DNA from 4 places in the Arthrobacter sp. Z5-13 genome. Region 2 is predicted to be linked to each of the others. Evidence: riboswitches for the same ligand, from Rfam matches in the RefSeq annotation. Region 2 holds a riboswitch; each other region holds the start of a gene.

Region 1 (4,204 bases), 1.5 Mb from region 2:
ATTTCACTTTCGGGAACCCGCACCAGATGCCTGCCGACCGCTACGTCAACACCCTGCGGGACGCGCTGACACCTCAGAATGACCAGTGGTTCGCGTACCAGACCAACGGCGAGGCCGCCAGGGAAGCGGCCGCGGAGTCACTGCAGCGGCTGCTGGACGTGCCTTTCCTGCCGGAGGACATTTACCTCACCACAGGTGGCTTCGCGGCGATTGCGTTGGCATTGAAGACGGTGGCTGATCCCGGCGACGAAGTCATCTACAGCCTGCCGCCCTGGTTCCTGTATGAGCCGCTGGTCCTTGAAGCAGGGCTGGTACCGGTGAAGGTCACGATCAACACCACCACGTTCGACCTCGACCTCGGTGCGATCGAGGCAGCCATCACGGAGCGGACCCGGGTTGTGATCGTGAATTCGCCCAACAATCCGACCGGGCGCGTGTACCCGCCTGAACTGCTGCTGCGGCTGGCGGAAGTGCTGGAGGCCGCCTCTTTGAGGATTGGCCGCCGGATCTATCTCATCTCGGACGAGCCCTACAACCGGATTGTGTTCGACGGGCTGCGCTTCCACAGCCCCGTGGAGTTCTATGCGCACACGCTCCTGGCCTACTCCTACGGCAAGACGCATCTCTCCCCAGGCCAGCGCGTAGGCTATCTGGCTCTGCCGCCCACCATGCCGCACAGGGAAGAAATGGCCCCGGCAATAACCAGCCTGCAAGTAGCCATGGGCTGGGTGTACCCGAACGCCCTGCTGCAGCATGCGCTTCCCGAGCTCGAAAGATTCTCCATTTCTATTGATCAGCTGCAGCGCCGCCGGGACCGGCTGGTGGAGGAGCTCGGCGGGATGGGATACCGCATCTGGCGCCCGGAGGGAACGTTCTACCTCTACGTCCCCTCCCCGATTCCCGACGACGAGGCCTTCACCGCGTCACTTGCCCGCCGGGACGTCTTCGTTCTGCCGGGCGTGCTTTTCGAGACGCCGGGCTTCTTCAGGATCTCCCTGACTGCCAACGAGGACATGATCGAACGAAGCCTGCCGGCCTTCGACGCTGCGATGAAGGATGCCCGGCAGTGAGTCCGCTTAGCAGTGAGTCCGCTTAGGTGAGCTGCTGCCGCTGAACAGCAGGGATGATGAGCGGCAGAAACCGGACGTAGAGAACCATCCCGATGAGTTCGACAAGGGTCTGCGTGACCACCACCAGTGCAGCCAGCGCCAACGGGCCGGGCAAAGCCAATGCCAGCGGAAGGATCACCAATGAATTCCGGGTGGCCCCGCTGAAGACCACGGCACGGGTGGCCGGAACATCCAGGCGAGCCTGCCTGGCCGCAAGCAGTCCCACCGGCACCATAACGATCAGGAACGCGGCATACAGCGGAACAACGGCCAGCAAGACGCCCAGCTCCTGCCGGACTCCCACGATCTGGGAGCCCACAACCACGGCCAGGGTTGCCATCATCAGCGGAACCATCAGGGCCTGCATAACGGCCAGGATCCCCCGCCCAAGTGCCGCCCGCCGGGCCAGGGCCTGCGTCAGCGCCGCGAGTGCCATCGGAACCAGGATGAGCCCCACCAGCGCCTGAACAAAGGGGGCAGGGTCGATCGCTGTTGCTATCTCCGGGCCCACGAAAAGCATCAGGTACAGCGGCAACAGGAGCATCTGCACCAGCATGAGCACCGGCGCCGCGGCAAGGAGACGGTCGCTGGCCCCTCCCGAAAGACCGGTGAACACAATGACGTAATCGACGCAGGGGGTCAGCAGGACCAGGAGGACACCGACCAGCAGCGCCCGCTCTCCGGCGATGAAACGAGTGAGGGCGAACACCACCACGGGCACAACAGCGAAATTCAGTATCAGCACTGTGGACATGAAGCGCAGATCGTGGGTGGCCGTACCTATCGAGGCAAAAGGGATCCCAAGAAATGCGGCGACGAGCAGCAGGCCAAGGACGGGATTGATTGCATACTCCAGCGCCCCGGCCGAGTCAGGGGCGAGTAATCCAACCCCTCCACCAGCCATGATCGCGGCCAGATAGAACCCGATCTGGTGCCTTTCCAGCACTGCGACAAGAGTTCCGATCCTCACGCAGCCAATCGTAGGCCAAGGGCCGCCGTCGCGATCACGACGGTGGTAGCAGCATGAGCCAGCATCGTCACCCAGCCGCCGCATCCTACCCTGCAGCAAGACGAAACGTGACCTTATTCTGGTAACGGATTTGTAACTCATGGTTTTTCTTGCTTACATAGAGGGACCACATACCTTCATTTGGTATGCGTGTGACCGCCTCGCCAAACCCCGCCGGCGGTCCATGAAACCTTTATTTCCCTTGGCGGGGGCGGAAAACCCACTGATGATGCCTTGAGCATCTTGGGGTGAAGCCTGGCCCTGTAGCTGCACGCCTTGAGCGTCCGCCGGGGCAGGCCGGACAGTCCACTCGTCCGAATCCGACAGCTAATTTCGCCGGCGCCGAGAGGACCTACTTTTGACTTCCCAGGACAAACGCGGCTATCGCCATGCCCTTTTCGCATCCATGTCAGCCAAGGGCAGCCACCGGGCGCCCTCATCCCCCACCCCAACCCTGCGGGATCGCGGCCGGAAGTTGGGAATTGCGGCAGTGGTGACGGGCATGTTCGCACTGACTGCCCTTTCCAATGCCCACGCCCAGCCCGGCCTGATATCAGCCGCGCAGGACCTTGCCGCCGGAACGGTATTTTCTCCCACGGCGCAGCCCGCGGTGGCGGCAGATGCCGCATCAGCGCTGGCCTTTGACCGCCCGCAGGTGAGCTCCGTCCCGGCACCACAAGCCGAACCAGCACCTGCCCCGGCACCTGCCCCCGCTGCGGAACCAGTGCCTGCCCCGCCTGCTCCACCTTCACCGGCCCTGCGGGCTCCCCTGGCCTCGATGAGCGTGACTTCTCCGTTCGGCTTCCGCGTGAATCCGCTGACCGGCTCGCTCGACGAAATGCATACGGGCATGGACCTGTCCGGACAGTGTTCAACCCCTGTGCTGGCAGCAGCTGCGGGAACCGTGACAGAGGCCGGCTGGAGCCAGTACGGCGGCGGAAACCGGATCGTCGTCGACCACGGCAACGGCCTGAAGACCACGTACAACCACCTCGACAGGATCGGCGTTTCCGTTGGGCAGGCCCTGACCCAGGGTGGGCAGATCGCCGGCGTAGGGACAACCGGCAACTCCACAGGCTGCCACCTGCACTTTGAGGTCATGCTCAACGACCAGACCGTGGATCCCGTCGCCTACATGTAGCGGAAACGCGATTGAGAAGAGCCTCTTCGCGTTCCAGGTCTTGCCGGTAGTGCAAGGTTGGGAACATGACTTTTGAAGACGTGGGTGCCGGGGCTGTCCCACTCGCCGCGATTCCCGGAGGCACAGTTGAGTTGCACGACGCCCGTTCCGGATCTTCGCGCCAAGTCCAATTGCACCCCTTCCAGATAGGGCAAACGCAGCTCACGTGGGCCATCTGGAGCACTGTCTTGAGCGATGCCCCGCCTCCAGACTCACTAATGAGCGCTCCGGCTCATCCGGTGACCTGGTTCGACGCCGTCCGGTGGTGCAACAGGGCGTCCTCCGCCGCCGGCTTCAACCGGGCGTACAGGCTTCGCGACCGGGAGGTCATCTGGGATGTGAGCTCCAACGGTTTCCGCCTCCCCACCGAGGCCGAGTGGGAATGGTCCTGCCGGGCAGGGACCCGGACCCCTGTTTACGCGGCACTTGCAGATATCGCCTGGACAGCAACAGACGACGTGGCCGGCCCTCAGGAAGTTGCCGGGAAAGCAGCGAACGGCTTTGGCCTCTTCGACATGATCGGCAACGTTTGGGAATGGTGCTGGGACTACGCCGATACCGCCCGGTATGGCGATTACCGAAGCCTCCGGGGTGGAGGTTGGGCTGATCCGGAATGGAGTTGCAGGGCATCGGTGCGCCGCGGCAGCGCGCCGGACGCTGTACTGGAGGACGTGGGTTTCAGGGTTGCCCGCGGCGCGGTCGGTGATCCGCACGCCGAGGCCGCCCAAGGCTGGTCAGCTGATGAGGACCGGCGCAGAGCAGCTGTCCGGGGTCCCCTCCCAATGGGATGGACGCCGCTTAGGAGCTGAAACCGATCCTTGCAGAATCCTGTCCGTCAATGCGCGGATCGGGTATGCCGCCACGCTCACGTGGACCGGCCCCGGATAGGTACCGTGGCTACTGGTC
Region 2 (4,204 bases):
CCGAGGGACAGGTAACCTGCCGGCCAGCCGTGGTAGTTGATGCCGACAGCAGCCAGCGAGTTGGTCGCCAGCATGGTGCAGTCCTGGGCAACGCCGAGCTGTGCGTAAGCGGCAGCGGCGATCGAAGCGCCCATGCCACTTGCGGCTGCGGGGGCGGCAGCGGGAGCCTCAACGGCAGCAGCGACATTTACTTTGGCGGCAGCGGGTGCCGCCGGAGCGGCTTCCTGGACCTCCACGACGGGCTTGGGTGCTTCGACGACGGGAGCCGGCGTCGTGGAGACAGCAGGCTTCTCGTAGGAGATCGCAATGGTGGAAGCAGCCGAGATGGTCGCGGGAGCGGCTGACTTCACTTCGAGGGTGGACGCAGAGGTGGATTCGCGCTGAACGCTGGTGTCAGCCGCGTTGGCGGCAATTCCACTGGTCAGGACCAGGCCGGAAGCAGCAGCGATAACCGCAGCCTGACGGCCCACACCACCGGCGTTGTCGCCGACGGACTTGGCAATGACAGCCAGCGAGTTGGTCTTGGTGACCTCGGCGCGGTGCCGTGCAATGGTTGCACGTGTAGTCATTAATTTTCTCTCTTTCGTATTCCTCGGACCGCGGGGCAGGCCGTGGGCTATGGACGCTCCGGCATCTTGGGGGTAGGCCGGAACGCCCCGAACGGGTTACTTAGCGAAGGGTGTAAAACGAGGAGGTGCCTGTTGCAGACACCGCGTGCAGGATCGTGCCCTGCGAGGGGTTCAGTGCGCTGATCATCATGCCGTTGCCAACGTAGATACCAACGTGGGCACCGCCGTTCTGCATGACCAGGTCACCGGGGGCGGGAGTGGAAGTGGGCGTCATGGACGTCCAGGCATTGGTGCGGGGGATGCTGATTCCGGCTTGGGCGTAAACCCACTGGGTAAAGCCTGAGCAGTCCCAGCCGCTGGGAGTGGTGCCGCCCCACAGGTAGGGGCTGCCGACTCCGGTGTAGGCGATTGCTGCCAAGCCCGATGCAGCTGCTGATGAGGCGGCCGGCTTGTCGGTCTTTTCGGTGCTGGCAGCCAATTCGATTGCCGGCTCTTCGGACTGTGCCTTGACAGTCTCGATCTTCGGCGCTGCCTCGGTAGTCACGGATGGACGCTCGAAAACAACCTTGGCGGTCGGCTCGGCGGTTACCGCGATCTGGGTGGACTGTGAGCCTGATTCCGCGGTGGCTGCAACTCCAGGATTGCCCTCTGCAGCATTGGCTGGCAGGCCGGCAGCAAGAATGAGCCCTGAAGCAGCTGCAATGACAGCAGCTTGGCGACCAACGGTTCCCGCGTTGTTAGCAACGGCTTTAGACACGGAACCCAAGGGGTTCATGCGCACCGATTGAGCACGGTGGCGCGCAGCATTGTGGCGTGAAGACACGAAAGTAGCCTCTCCCAATGCCTACGAGGTGAGCTGTCGGATTCGGATGGGAGTCACCCGGCCACTTGGCTTCATCAGAAGCTTCGCGACTTAACCCCAAGGTCTTCTTGCGAAGACCAAAATTGGTTCCCCCGCCTCTGCCAGACGATGTAATGCGAACGGACCTTGAGCGGTGGCAGAGTTAGGCAATCCACTCAAGAGCGCCAACTTCGGAAAAGTTGGCGTGGTTTAGACGGTACAGGACTTTGGATTGAATGTCACATTCAGGTCACGGCATGTCACGGGAATGTGAGAGTAGTCCATCGGCTAAGTCAGAGCCAGCCCATGGGGTCTACGACTTCGCCGTTGACCATCACTTCGAAGTGGAGGTGGCAGCCGGTGGAGGCGCCGGTGGTCCCGCTCAGCGCCACGGTGTCGCCCCTGGTCACTTTCTGGCCTACGTTGACGTCGGACGAGGACAAGTGATTGTAGGTGGTTTCAAGTCCGTTGCCGTGATCAATGACCACGCGGTTTCCACCTCCGAAGGGATGCCAGCCAGCAAAGGTGACCGTGCCGCTGGCTGCTGCGTGGACGGCGGTACCGCATTGGGCCGCGAAGTCCTGGCCGCGGTGGAATTCTCCGTAGCCGCCGGTGATCGGGCTGACGCGGTAACCGAAGGGTGACGCGGTAACGAGGGAATCTAGCGGAGACCCAAGGCTTCCGGCAGACGCTGCCCGGCTGACGGTGCCAGCGGACTGTGCACTCAGGAGTTGCTTGAGTTTGCCGTCAGGATCGCCGGTGGTGGATACGGCACTGCGGCTGAAATCGACTTTCGCGCCCGCAGCTGCGGAGACTTCGGGCTGTACAGAGGCTGAAAGCGTAGCTCCGGTGGAGCCGACTTCTCCGGTAGCCGCCAAGGGGCTCGTGGCTGGAACCGTGACTGTAAGGATCAATCCCGTAGCGGCCAGGGCAATGCCGGCTTTTTGCCCTACACCACTGGCTCCCGCGAATTCGGTGACCTGGCGAAACGGACTGCGCCTGCGGCGAGCGTCCCGGTGTGGGTCTCGGGGACGGCCAGCGGCGGCGACAGCTTCGGATACTCGCAGCTCCGAAGCAGGACCTGTCGCACGGCGACGGCCCCTGGCGTTCTGGGTGGTCAAAGATCTTCCTCTCTGGATAGCCTGCGAAGTTAGCTGTCGGATTCGGATCAGAGAGTGCAAAGATCCGGTCCGCCATGCAAGCATTCCGGCACAGAGGAGCCCTGAAAGGGACCTTCGTTGGTGTGCTTGCTGCTGGCGGACTTCACCCCGAGGCTGTTTCTCAACAGCCGGTTGTGGTTCCCCCGCCTCTGCCAGTAGGTGACTCGTGCACCTGATCTGCTGGCAGAGCTCGGCTTCAGATCAGGTAACGCTTTAGTATCGGCGCTAGTGCTCAACTATAGGTGATTAATTAGCGCAGTAATAATTTCGTTATATTTGGGCTGCTCGTACGCCCGCTGTCCCTGACGGCGGCTGATGAGGGACGGTCAGCTGACCGTAACAAACACGTGAGCCGCAACTTCAGGCGGCAGTTCCAGCGCACCTTCGATGTCCGGAACACGCACTGAGATGTACTCCCCCACGCGCTCAAGTGAAATGTTTGCCCCAGGCCGGATTCCACCTTCGTCAAGCTGAACGAGGAGTTCGGGCTCCACCTGGATAGGTTCAGCAAGTCTGCTGATTCTGACGTTAGAGTTGGCCCTGTAGCTGGACATGGCAACCAGAAGATTGACTGCCCCGTCACTGAAGGGCTGCTGGACTTCCCCACCCAGTGCAGCCAGCCCCGGGATGGGGTTGCCATAGGGGGACTCAGTCGGGTGGTTGAGCATTTCGTAGATCCGGCGCTCCACCCGCTCACTCATTACATGCTCCCAGCGGCATGCTTCATCGTGGACGTATGCCCAGTCCAGACCGATCACATCCGCAAGGAGTCGCTCGGCCAGGCGGTGCTTACGCATAACTTCGGTGGCGCGTTTCCGCCCTGTTTCGGTCAGCTCCAGATGCCGGTCGCCCGAAACAACCACAAGCCCATCCCGCTCCATCCGCCCAATGGTCTGCGAGACCGTGGGCCCCGAATGACGCAGGCGCTCCGCAATGCGGGCACGAAGGGCCACAATGTTTTCTTCTTCAAGTTCCAAAATCGTCCGAAGATACATCTCGGTTGTATCGATCAGATCCGTCATCCAGCTCAGCTCCTCGAGCTCAGTATCTTGCGTCCGTCAGCCGTACCTCGTGCCAGACCGTTCGGGCGGCCTCAGGGCCCCCGCCACGTTACCCGGCCCAGGTGCTGTACGTCAGGCCAGCTTAACGTATTTTGAACTACTCCGGATAATCTCTTGCCGCCAATGGGCAGCGCCGTTGGTCATGACCGCAGTATGACGGCCAAATTCCGTCAGTGGGCTGCGTCAGGCAGAATAAACGGGAGTCTTTGTTGCAGCAACCGTTACCTGCCGGGCCATCTCCTACGTCCAAAGTCGAAAATTGGAGCCATTGTGAGCGACACCAGCATCACTATTCCCGCCAACCTCCTGCCCAAGGATGGCCGGTTCGGTGCCGGCCCTTCCAAGGTCCGTCCGGAGCAGATGGATGCACTGGCCGCTGCGTCGGCAACGCTGCTGGGAACTTCCCACCGGCAGGCACCTGTTAAGAACCTTGTCGGATCCGTCCGTCAAGGCCTGAGCCAGTTCTTCCAGGCCCCGGAGGGCTATGAAGTCATCCTCGGCGTTGGCGGCTCAACAGCATTCTGGGATGTGGCCGCGTTCGGGCTGGTGGAACGGAAGGCCCAGCACCTGTCC
Region 3 (4,204 bases), 1.6 Mb from region 2:
GGCCTTGTTATTGAAGGTGATGGTGGCTCCGGTCCAAGCGCCCTTGGCAGTGCCGGCGGGGATCTCAGCGCCCACTGTCATGGCGGCATTGGCGATGATGTAGTCGGAGGCGTCGCAGCCAACGGCAACCACGCCGTTGACGGTGACGCTGGAGATGCTGGCCGTGACGCTCGAAACATACACCGGGCTGGTGTTGCCGTTAGTGAAATTACCGCTCAACGCCTGTGCGGCACCGCCGGGCTGCAAGCCGGAAACGACACTGGTCTGCACAGCGGTAATAGGCACATTGGTGGCGGTGGTGGCGGTTCCCGTTCCCGAGCCTCCCGCGGACCAGAAGGCATAGGCCACGCCGGCTCCGGAAAGGAGGACGACGGCGGTGGCTGCTGCGGCGGCAGTCTTTTTCGAGTTTTTGCGCATGACGGAACTCCAAGGGCGATGAGAAGTGAATGGTTTGGAAGACTCGCGAGAATTACAGCTCCCGAAGAACCGGATGACTGAAAGATCGTGAGTGAGGCCTGGCGGGTGATGTGTTCAACCGCCTCGACAGAAGACACGCTAACAGCGGAAAAATCCGAAACTTGAGAATCTGCGAAGCCGCGGAAGATCTTGAGGAAAGATTGCCTGAGCTTGCCTTAGGCCGTGGAAATCCTGCGCAAACCCTCACGTTCACGATCCCGCAGGACCCTGAGCGGAAGTCAGTCCGAGGTGATTGGATCGTTGGGTTTCTTGAGGGATCTTGAGCGCTCCGATTCGCCGCTTTTGGAATGGGACTGGAGCCGGGACAAGAAGAGGGCTGCCAAAAGCGCTGCTGCCACATGGCTATCCACCATCAGTTCACCGGAATGTGGGGATGCAGCTTCGGGGGAGAGCTCAGGCAGCTTCCAGTCCACGCCACCATCATGTCCGTGGCGAGGCGAGACGCCGCCAGGCACGGAGCCGAAAAAGTCGAAAGCAAGGTGCAGTAGCTGTTGGATCAGCCCGCAAAACACCAGCAATGACCATCCGGAAGCCAAGAGCCCGCCCAGCAAGGTTGCGGCCAAGCTGATCAAGGCCGTCAGTGCCAGGAGAATCAACGGTCCAAGGTTCTGGCCCCCGGAGATCACGTGCGCAATTGCCCCCAGGGAGACGGTCGCGGGCCCGGCCAGCCATCCGTACCGCGGGCTCTGACGATTGAAGTCCTCTGCCACGGGAATCCCTCCTGCGCTGGGTGCAGTCATCTGCGCCTGAATCTACTGGGTGCCCCTACGATTGTCAGCATGATCAGCCGCGCAGACGTCAACGAAGCCTCCGCAAGAATCGCCGATAAGGTCCGACGCACGCCCCTGATCCAACTTGACCCGGGAACTTTCGCGGGCGACGTGTGGCTCAAATGTGAGTTCATGCAGCACACCGGCACGTTCAAGGCCAGAGGTGCTTTCAATCGCATTCTTGCCTCCAACGAACGTGGGGAGTTGAATCCCGACGTAGGTATCGTCGTCGCTTCCGGCGGGAACGCGGGACTTGCCAATGCGTATGCTGCAGGCCAGCTTGGAGTCGCTGCGTCTGTTTATGTCCCGGAGAACGCCCCGCCCGTAAAAGTCAGCAAGCTCGTGACAACAGGAGCAACCGTGGTCCAGGGCGGAGCAGAATATGCGGAAGCCTATGAGGCCGCCATCAAGTATGCCGCTGAGACCGGGGCTGTCTATTGCCATGCCTACGACCAGCCGGAGATCGCCGCGGGGGCCGGCACTGTTGGTTCTGAACTGCTGGAACAACTCAAGGACGTGGACACTGTTGTGGTGGCCGTGGGCGGCGGAGGACTGATGGCGGGAGTGGCCGCAGCGGTGGAAGGCCAGGCCAAGGTTGTGGCCGTGGAGCCTTATACAGCCCCCACTCTTTCTGCTGCGCTCCAGGCGGGGGAGCCCGTTGATGTTGCTGTCTCGGGGATAGCGGCTGACGCCCTGGGAGCACGCCGGATAGGAGAGATCGCCTTTGCCGTGGCGTCCCGTACCGGGGTAGCAAGCCTCTTGGTTTCCGACGACGACATCGTCACCGCCCGTACCTGGTTATGGGAGCACTACCGCATCATCGTGGAGCATGGCGCCGCTGCCGCATTCGCCGCGCTCCACTGTGGTGCGTACGTCCCTTCCGAAGGTGAGCGGGTCGTCGTCGTACTCTGTGGCTCCAATACAGATCCCGCCACCGTTTAGCACGTCTATTTAACGTGTCGAAAAGTTTTGTTACTGAAACGTGACATCTGGTAGGAGCAGAAGCTACTCTCTTGTGGTGCCCACGGCTCCAGCCGGGGCATTCCCGCGTCAGTATGCCGAACCCTGCCGCTGACGGGGATTCGTCCGCATTTTTTCAGCGGCAGGGACGGGGGAACCACGATTCCACTCGGACCTCTTGTCAGGTCCTAGGGGTTAAGCCGCTTTGCCCCGCCCTTTGGCGGTGTGGACCGGCCGGGTGAACTCCCATCCGAACCCGACAGCTCACCCCGCAGGCATGGGAGAGGCAAAAACACCATGTCACAAAAGTCCATTTTGGCGCGCCATCGTGCCACCCCTGCCCGCTCAACCGTCATGAGCGGGTTGTCCACTTCGGCTAAATCCCACGCTCTATCGCTGGGCAGGCCGGCACTCATCATCGCCGCCGCATCAGGCCTTCTTTTCGGAGTCGGCGCTCCTGCCCATGCTGGAGCACACGCACCGGATGGTTCTACCGGCGCCACTGTCGGTGCCGCTGCCCAGGCCCCGGCCCCGGCACCGGTACAGGCAGCAGCAGTCGCTCCCGCCCCAGCGGTTGCCCCGGCCGCTGTTCCGGCTGCAGGACGGGTCCACACAGTGGTTTCCGGCGACACGCTCGGCGCAATTTCGGCACGTTACGGCGTAAGCCTGAATTCTGTCCTGGCCGCCAACAACCTGGCCATGACGTCCATCATCTACCCCGGCAACCAGATCCGGATCCCGGCAGGGGGACAGGCAGCTGCACCCACCGTGGCGCTGGCATCGACCTCCATCAGGCCGGTTACGGCTCCGGCTCCGGCACCGGCACCCGCCCCCGCTCCGGCACCCGTTGCGGCAAGCGGCACTGGTGCAGCATTGCTCGCTTCCGCCTATGCCCAGATCGGCGCAACCCAGGATTGCACCATTCTGGTGGAGCGTGCCCTGCGGTCCATCGGCAAGAGCGTGGGAGACCTCGCACCGACCCAGTTCTTCCAGTACGGAACGGTGGTTGGAACTCCGGCACCCGGTGATCTGGTCATCACCTCCGGGCACATCGGGATCTACGCAGGCAACGGACAAGTTGTCAGCAGCGGCATGAACTATGTCAATGCCACGCTGGTCCATCCGTTGTCATGGCTCTCGGGCTATTCCTTTGTGCGGGTCGCCTAGTCCGGCCTCTACCGAAGCGCAGACAAAGGGAAGCGGCAGGTGCCGGGAGATCCGGTACCTGCCGCCCTCTGACTCCAAGAGTGTCAGCTGCGTTTCACACTTTCAGCGGCAACTCGTGAACTTCGTCTGCGCGGTGGCCTGTCCGTTCGTGGATCCGCTGTACAGCTTCGGCTGATGGGGCCTCGGACAGGCAATAAATAACGCCGGCTTCGGGGTCGGCCCAGGCGTTCTTGAAATTGACGTTTTCCTCGGCCTGGATGGCCAGATCAGCTGCATGGGCTGCCTGGAGGTCCTCCCGGCTTAGGCCCTTCATGTTGTGGTGAACATCCATAAATTCCGGCATAGCTCTCTCCTTAGGTAGGGCCTGCATGGGTTGCAGTATGGAGTTAAGGGAGACGGTAGGCCTCTGGCGTTACACGGTCAATAGCGCTCTCGTGGGGAATAATGAGCCCATGCAACCGCAGTGGAGTACCCGCATCGCCTGGCCCGATTTGCCGGGACACGTGAGGGCCGGCATCGAAGAGATCCTGGGATCTCCGGTAGAGGAATGGAGCCGCCAGCAGGGTGGGTTCTCCCCTGGCACTGCCGACAGGTTGCGAACCGCTTCGGGGCAACGGGTCTTTGTCAAAGCTGTTGGCACAGTCCTGAACGAGCATTCCCCCGCCATCCATCGGAAAGAGGCGGCCAATACCCCCGGCCTACCTCCCGAGGTACCGTCACCCGCGTTGATTGGAACGTTCGACGACGGCGAATGGGTTGCCCTCATACTGGCTGATGTTGAAGGACGTGCTCCGGATCTCCCTTGGTCCTTGGCCGAACTGACCATTGTG
Region 4 (4,204 bases), 140 kb from region 2:
CCCTGACGGGTCCCCTATTCGGGCCCTCGTGGCGGACGACGAACCAAGCCTCTCCGAACTGATGAGCATGGGTTTGAGAATGTCCGGCTGGTCTGTAGCGATAGCAGGAGACGGGCCTGCAGCGGTCAAACTCGCCAAGGACTTTCGTCCCGATGTCCTCATTCTGGACGTCATGCTTCCAGGCTTCGACGGCGTTGAACTGTTGAAGCGGATACGCACGTTTGCGCCAGGAGTTCCGGCGCTGTTCCTGACAGCGAAGGACGATGTGCAGGACCGCATTACGGGCCTGGCCGCCGGTGGGGACGACTACGTGACCAAGCCCTTCAGCATGGAGGAGGTTCTCTTGCGCCTTCACCGGCTGGTTCAGCGTTCAGGCGTTGCAGCCATGGACACTTCCGAGCTGGCAGTGGACACGCGGGAAGTAACCCGCGGAGGCGAGGACCTGCAGCTGACAGCCACCGAATTCGAAGTTTTGCGCTACCTGATGGAAAACGCCAAACGTGTTGTCAGCAAGGCGCAGATCCTGGATAACGTCTGGAATTACGATTTCGGCGGCCAGGCCAACATTGTGGAGCTTTACATTTCCTACCTGCGGAAGAAAGTCGACGCCACACTCCCCCCAATGATCCACACCATGCGCGGTGCGGGCTACGTGATCAAGCCCGCGGTCTGACCACGTGCAGCCCCTGACCGTCCCCCGCACCTGGCGCCAGCCGTCAACTTGGCATCTGCGCACCCGGCTCGTGCTTCTTGCCATGGCCCTCCTCGTGGCTATTTGCGGGGCCACAGGACTGGTCAGCTACGCCTCCATGGACTCGTTCCTGACGGGGCAGCTGGACGATAATCTCCAGCTCGCCTCGAAAAACGCCGTCAAAGGGGGCAGGGCGCCACTGGGTACCCCCAACGGGCCCGATCCCCTGGACTTGCCAGGACAAGGGGTGGGAACGGTCTTCGCGCGGATCCAGAATGGACAGGTCAGCAGTGCCGGGTTCCTGGCTTCGGACACCAGCAGAGCCGCGCTCTCCCCTGACGACAACCATGTTCTGTTGGACGTGCCGACCGATGGCACTCCCGTTACAAGGACTTTGGCAGATGGGGACTACCGGCTGCTCGCGGTCCAGACGCGTTCCGGAGATGTCGCGATAACAGGCCTTCCCTTGGCTGGGAAGGAGAGCACCCTGAATTCCCTGGTGTGGACCATGGGGGTGGGGTCACTCGCCGGAATACTGCTGATCGGCCTGGCAGGTACAGCGATAATCCGCCGCAACCTCAAGCCCCTTGAACAGTTGTCTGATGTGGCCACTCAGGTCTCGCGCTTACCGCTCGACGCCGGCGAGGTGGCACTCGCCGTGCGGGTCCCGCCGTCGAGCGCTCACCCCGGAACTGAAGTGGGCAGGGTTGGCCACGCTCTGAACCTCATGCTTGATAACGTCTCCCGGGCCCTCGAGTCCCGGCAAAGGAGCGAGACCAAGGTACGACAGTTTGTGGCGGATGCCTCCCACGAACTGCGAACCCCTCTCACTGCCATCCGCGGCTACACCGAGCTGATGAGGATGACGGAAAACCTGACGCCTGACGGGACGAAATCCCTGGCAAGGGTACAAAGCCAGTCCGAGCGAATGACTGCACTGGTGGAAGACCTGCTCATGCTCGCCCGCATTGACGAAGGGCGGCAGTTGCCATTCGGCGACGTGGATCTCACCCAGCTGGTGGTCGAGACGGTCAGTGATGAGCGGGTGATGGCGCCCGACCGAAATTGGAAGCTTGAATTGCCGCGAGGTGCGGTCATGGTCCGCGGCGACGCGTCGGGACTGCGGCAGGTCCTGACGAACCTGCTTTCCAACGCCCGGAAGCACACACCGCCTGGAACCACTGTTGTGGCCGGTGTGGTGGGCGCATGTGAAGGGAGCGTCGTCATTTCCGTGGCTGACGATGGGCCCGGCATCGATCCCGGATTCATTGACAAGGTATTCACCCGTTTTACCCGCGCGGATGCCTCAAGAGCGAGCACTCGAGCTGGAGGAAGCAATAGTGAAGATGAGGGATCCAGCGGCCTTGGGTTGTCGATCGTCCAGTCGATCATGGAGGCTCACAGAGGCAGTGTTGAGGTCACTTCCCGCCCTGGCCGCACACGTTTTTTGCTCAGGTTTCAGGCGCAAGGCAACACGCCGCCGTCGTGATCTCTGTTACCAAAATGTGACTTAAGCCCTCAACTCCTGTAGCGTCGTGGGGGTGCGGCTACCGTTCTGGCCGCATTTCCGGTTGGACGCCAAACTCTGCCGCTTCCCGGATACCGCATGACCAGGCAGAGGCGGGGGACCCAGAGTCTCCGGGCAATTTGTGCAGCATTCCGCCCTTGGGGTGAAGCCGACACGTGATTTTCCGTGCGGCCGGATGACCTCATCCGAACCCGACAGCTAACTCCGCAGGCGTTGAGAGGCAATCATGACTGAACCCTTGGTACAAACGCGCCCTGATCACAATCCGGAGCCTGAGAACGCACCGGATCAGCCCTCAAAGCATGGGATTTCAAGGCACCGCGCGGAAGGCTCCAAAACCCCCTTCTCCCTCTCCAGGTTGAACTCGGGCCTGGGTGGCAACGGCTATCGTCTGGCTGTCGTCGCCTCGGCCTGTGCCGTACTGATTGGTGTGGGTGCAGCGGGGCAGGCCTCAGAGCCGGCCACACCGGCAGCTGCTCCCGCGGCCCAAGCTCCCACAACGGCCAACGCGGAATCACGAATCGACTTCGAAAAGTCTCTGGTTGAGGCGAAGGCAGCTCCTTCGCAGGCACCGGTTGAGCCCCAGGCAGCGCCTGCCCCAGCCCCAGCCCCGGCCCCAGAACCTGCACCAGCACCGGCTCCAGAGCCCGCCCCCGCACCCGTAGCGGTGGACGATCCTGCAGCAGCCCAGGCCTACGCTGCGAGTCAGCTTGCCACCTACGGTTGGGCTGCGGACCAAATGCAGTGCCTCGTGACACTCTGGACCAAGGAATCGGACTGGAAGACCACTGCCACCAACCCCAGCAGCGGCGCCTATGGAATCGTGCAGTCCCTTCCCGCTGAGAAGATGGCCACTGCCGGTGCTGACTACGTGACCAACTTCCGGACCCAGATCAACTGGGGCCTGAACTACATCAAGGAACGCTACGGCTCCCCCTGCGGCGCCTTGAACTTCCACTACGCCAACAACTGGTACTAAACCTGTAGCCAGCGTCGGGGATCAAAGCCGGAAAGAAATAACGTTCTTTCCGGTGGCATCCTGATTGACTGTGGCGGACACCGCTGAGTAGTCGCGGACGTGGAGGACGCCGTCGGGAAGCTCTCCGGTGTTGGGCCCAACAGCGATGGTCCGGATGCCCGCTGCTACACCGGCGGCAATCCCGGCGGGGGCGTCTTCAAACACCAGGGCGTCGCTGGGGTGGACACCAAGGAGCGACGCCGCCAGGAGGTAGCCCTCCGGGTCCGGCTTGCCCCGGGTAACGTCAGCGGCGAAGACAGCAGAGACGGGAATAGTCAGCCCGGCTGCAGCCATACGCACCTCAGCGAGCCCGCGGAAAGCCGACGTCACCAGGGCCACGGATTCGGCCGGAAGACTCGCCAGGAGCTCCACGGCGCCCGGCACCGGAATGATCCCGCGCGTCTCAGCCAGCTCCATCCGCCCGAGCTCCTCGGTGAGGGCTTCGACGTCGGATCCGGCGGGGGCGTAACGCCGCACGGTACCGATGGCTTGGACGCCGTGCGAGGTCCGTAGGATTTCGGCATAGTCGAGGCGGTACCGGCCGGCGAATTCGCCCCACACCCTTTCCACAATGCTGGTGGAATCTACGAGCGTCCCGTCCATGTCGAACAGGACAGCGCGGGCGGTCAGTGTGTAGTTGGGCAGGCTCATCAGGTTATCCGGCGATCCCGTACAACCTGTCGCCCGCATCGCCCAGTCCGGGCACAATGTAGGACTTGTCGTTGAGTTTCTCGTCGATGGAAGCAAGCACGATAGTGACGTTGGCGTCCGAGAGTTCTTCCTCGAGCCTGGCAAGGCCTTCCGGGGCAGCAAGGAGGCAGATGCAGGTGACATCCGAAGCGCCGCGCTTGAAGAGGAACTTGATGGCCTCACGGAGCGTTCCGCCTGTGGCCAGCATGGGGTCCAGCACGAAGATCTGCCGGTTGGTCAGATCCTCCGGGAGCCGTTCAGCATAGGTGATGATGTC

The links. A riboswitch is a leader RNA that binds a small molecule or an ion and turns the genes downstream of it on or off. The one in region 2 is predicted to bind cyclic di-AMP.
Region 1: it holds a riboswitch for cyclic di-AMP, as region 2 does, so the genes downstream of both, M1E02_RS02795 (M23 family metallopeptidase) here and M1E02_RS16880 (M23 family metallopeptidase) in region 2, are expected to answer to the same signal.
Region 3: it holds a riboswitch for cyclic di-AMP, as region 2 does, so the genes downstream of both, M1E02_RS03335 (LysM peptidoglycan-binding domain-containing protein) here and M1E02_RS16880 (M23 family metallopeptidase) in region 2, are expected to answer to the same signal.
Region 4: it holds a riboswitch for cyclic di-AMP, as region 2 does, so the genes downstream of both, M1E02_RS17475 (aggregation-promoting factor C-terminal-like domain-containing protein) here and M1E02_RS16880 (M23 family metallopeptidase) in region 2, are expected to answer to the same signal.

What each region holds. Positions count from the first base shown of each region.
Region 1 is NZ_CP096460.1:589,288-593,491, reverse strand. It holds gene M1E02_RS02805 (aminotransferase class I/II-fold pyridoxal phosphate-dependent enzyme) at 1-1,070, shown strand, start outside; gene M1E02_RS02800 (arsenic resistance protein) at 1,093-2,013, opposite strand; cyclic di-AMP (ydaO/yuaA leader) riboswitch at 2,273-2,472, shown strand; gene M1E02_RS02795 (M23 family metallopeptidase) at 2,477-3,259, shown strand; gene M1E02_RS02790 (formylglycine-generating enzyme family protein) at 3,325-4,107, shown strand; gene M1E02_RS02785 (NAD(P)-binding domain-containing protein) at 4,196-4,204, opposite strand, start outside.
Region 2 is NZ_CP096460.1:3,631,054-3,635,257, forward strand. It holds gene M1E02_RS16870 (NlpC/P60 family protein) at 1-569, opposite strand, end outside; gene M1E02_RS16875 (C40 family peptidase) at 670-1,392, opposite strand; cyclic di-AMP (ydaO/yuaA leader) riboswitch at 1,397-1,574, opposite strand; gene M1E02_RS16880 (M23 family metallopeptidase) at 1,704-2,531, opposite strand; cyclic di-AMP (ydaO/yuaA leader) riboswitch at 2,535-2,745, opposite strand; gene M1E02_RS16885 (iron-dependent transcriptional repressor DtxR) at 2,897-3,592, opposite strand; gene serC (phosphoserine transaminase) at 3,902-4,204, shown strand, end outside.
Region 3 is NZ_CP096460.1:713,869-718,072, forward strand. It holds gene M1E02_RS03320 (hypothetical protein) at 1-417, opposite strand, end outside; gene M1E02_RS03325 (hypothetical protein) at 696-1,217, opposite strand; gene M1E02_RS03330 (threonine/serine dehydratase) at 1,257-2,189, shown strand; cyclic di-AMP (ydaO/yuaA leader) riboswitch at 2,322-2,500, shown strand; gene M1E02_RS03335 (LysM peptidoglycan-binding domain-containing protein) at 2,505-3,374, shown strand; gene M1E02_RS03340 (SCO4226 family nickel-binding protein) at 3,469-3,717, opposite strand; gene M1E02_RS03345 (phosphotransferase) at 3,827-4,204, shown strand, end outside.
Region 4 is NZ_CP096460.1:3,771,008-3,775,211, forward strand. It holds gene M1E02_RS17465 (response regulator transcription factor) at 1-673, shown strand, start outside; gene M1E02_RS17470 (sensor histidine kinase) at 678-2,180, shown strand; cyclic di-AMP (ydaO/yuaA leader) riboswitch at 2,268-2,446, shown strand; gene M1E02_RS17475 (aggregation-promoting factor C-terminal-like domain-containing protein) at 2,446-3,198, shown strand; gene M1E02_RS17480 (HAD-IA family hydrolase) at 3,220-3,888, opposite strand; gene upp (uracil phosphoribosyltransferase) at 3,893-4,204, opposite strand, start outside.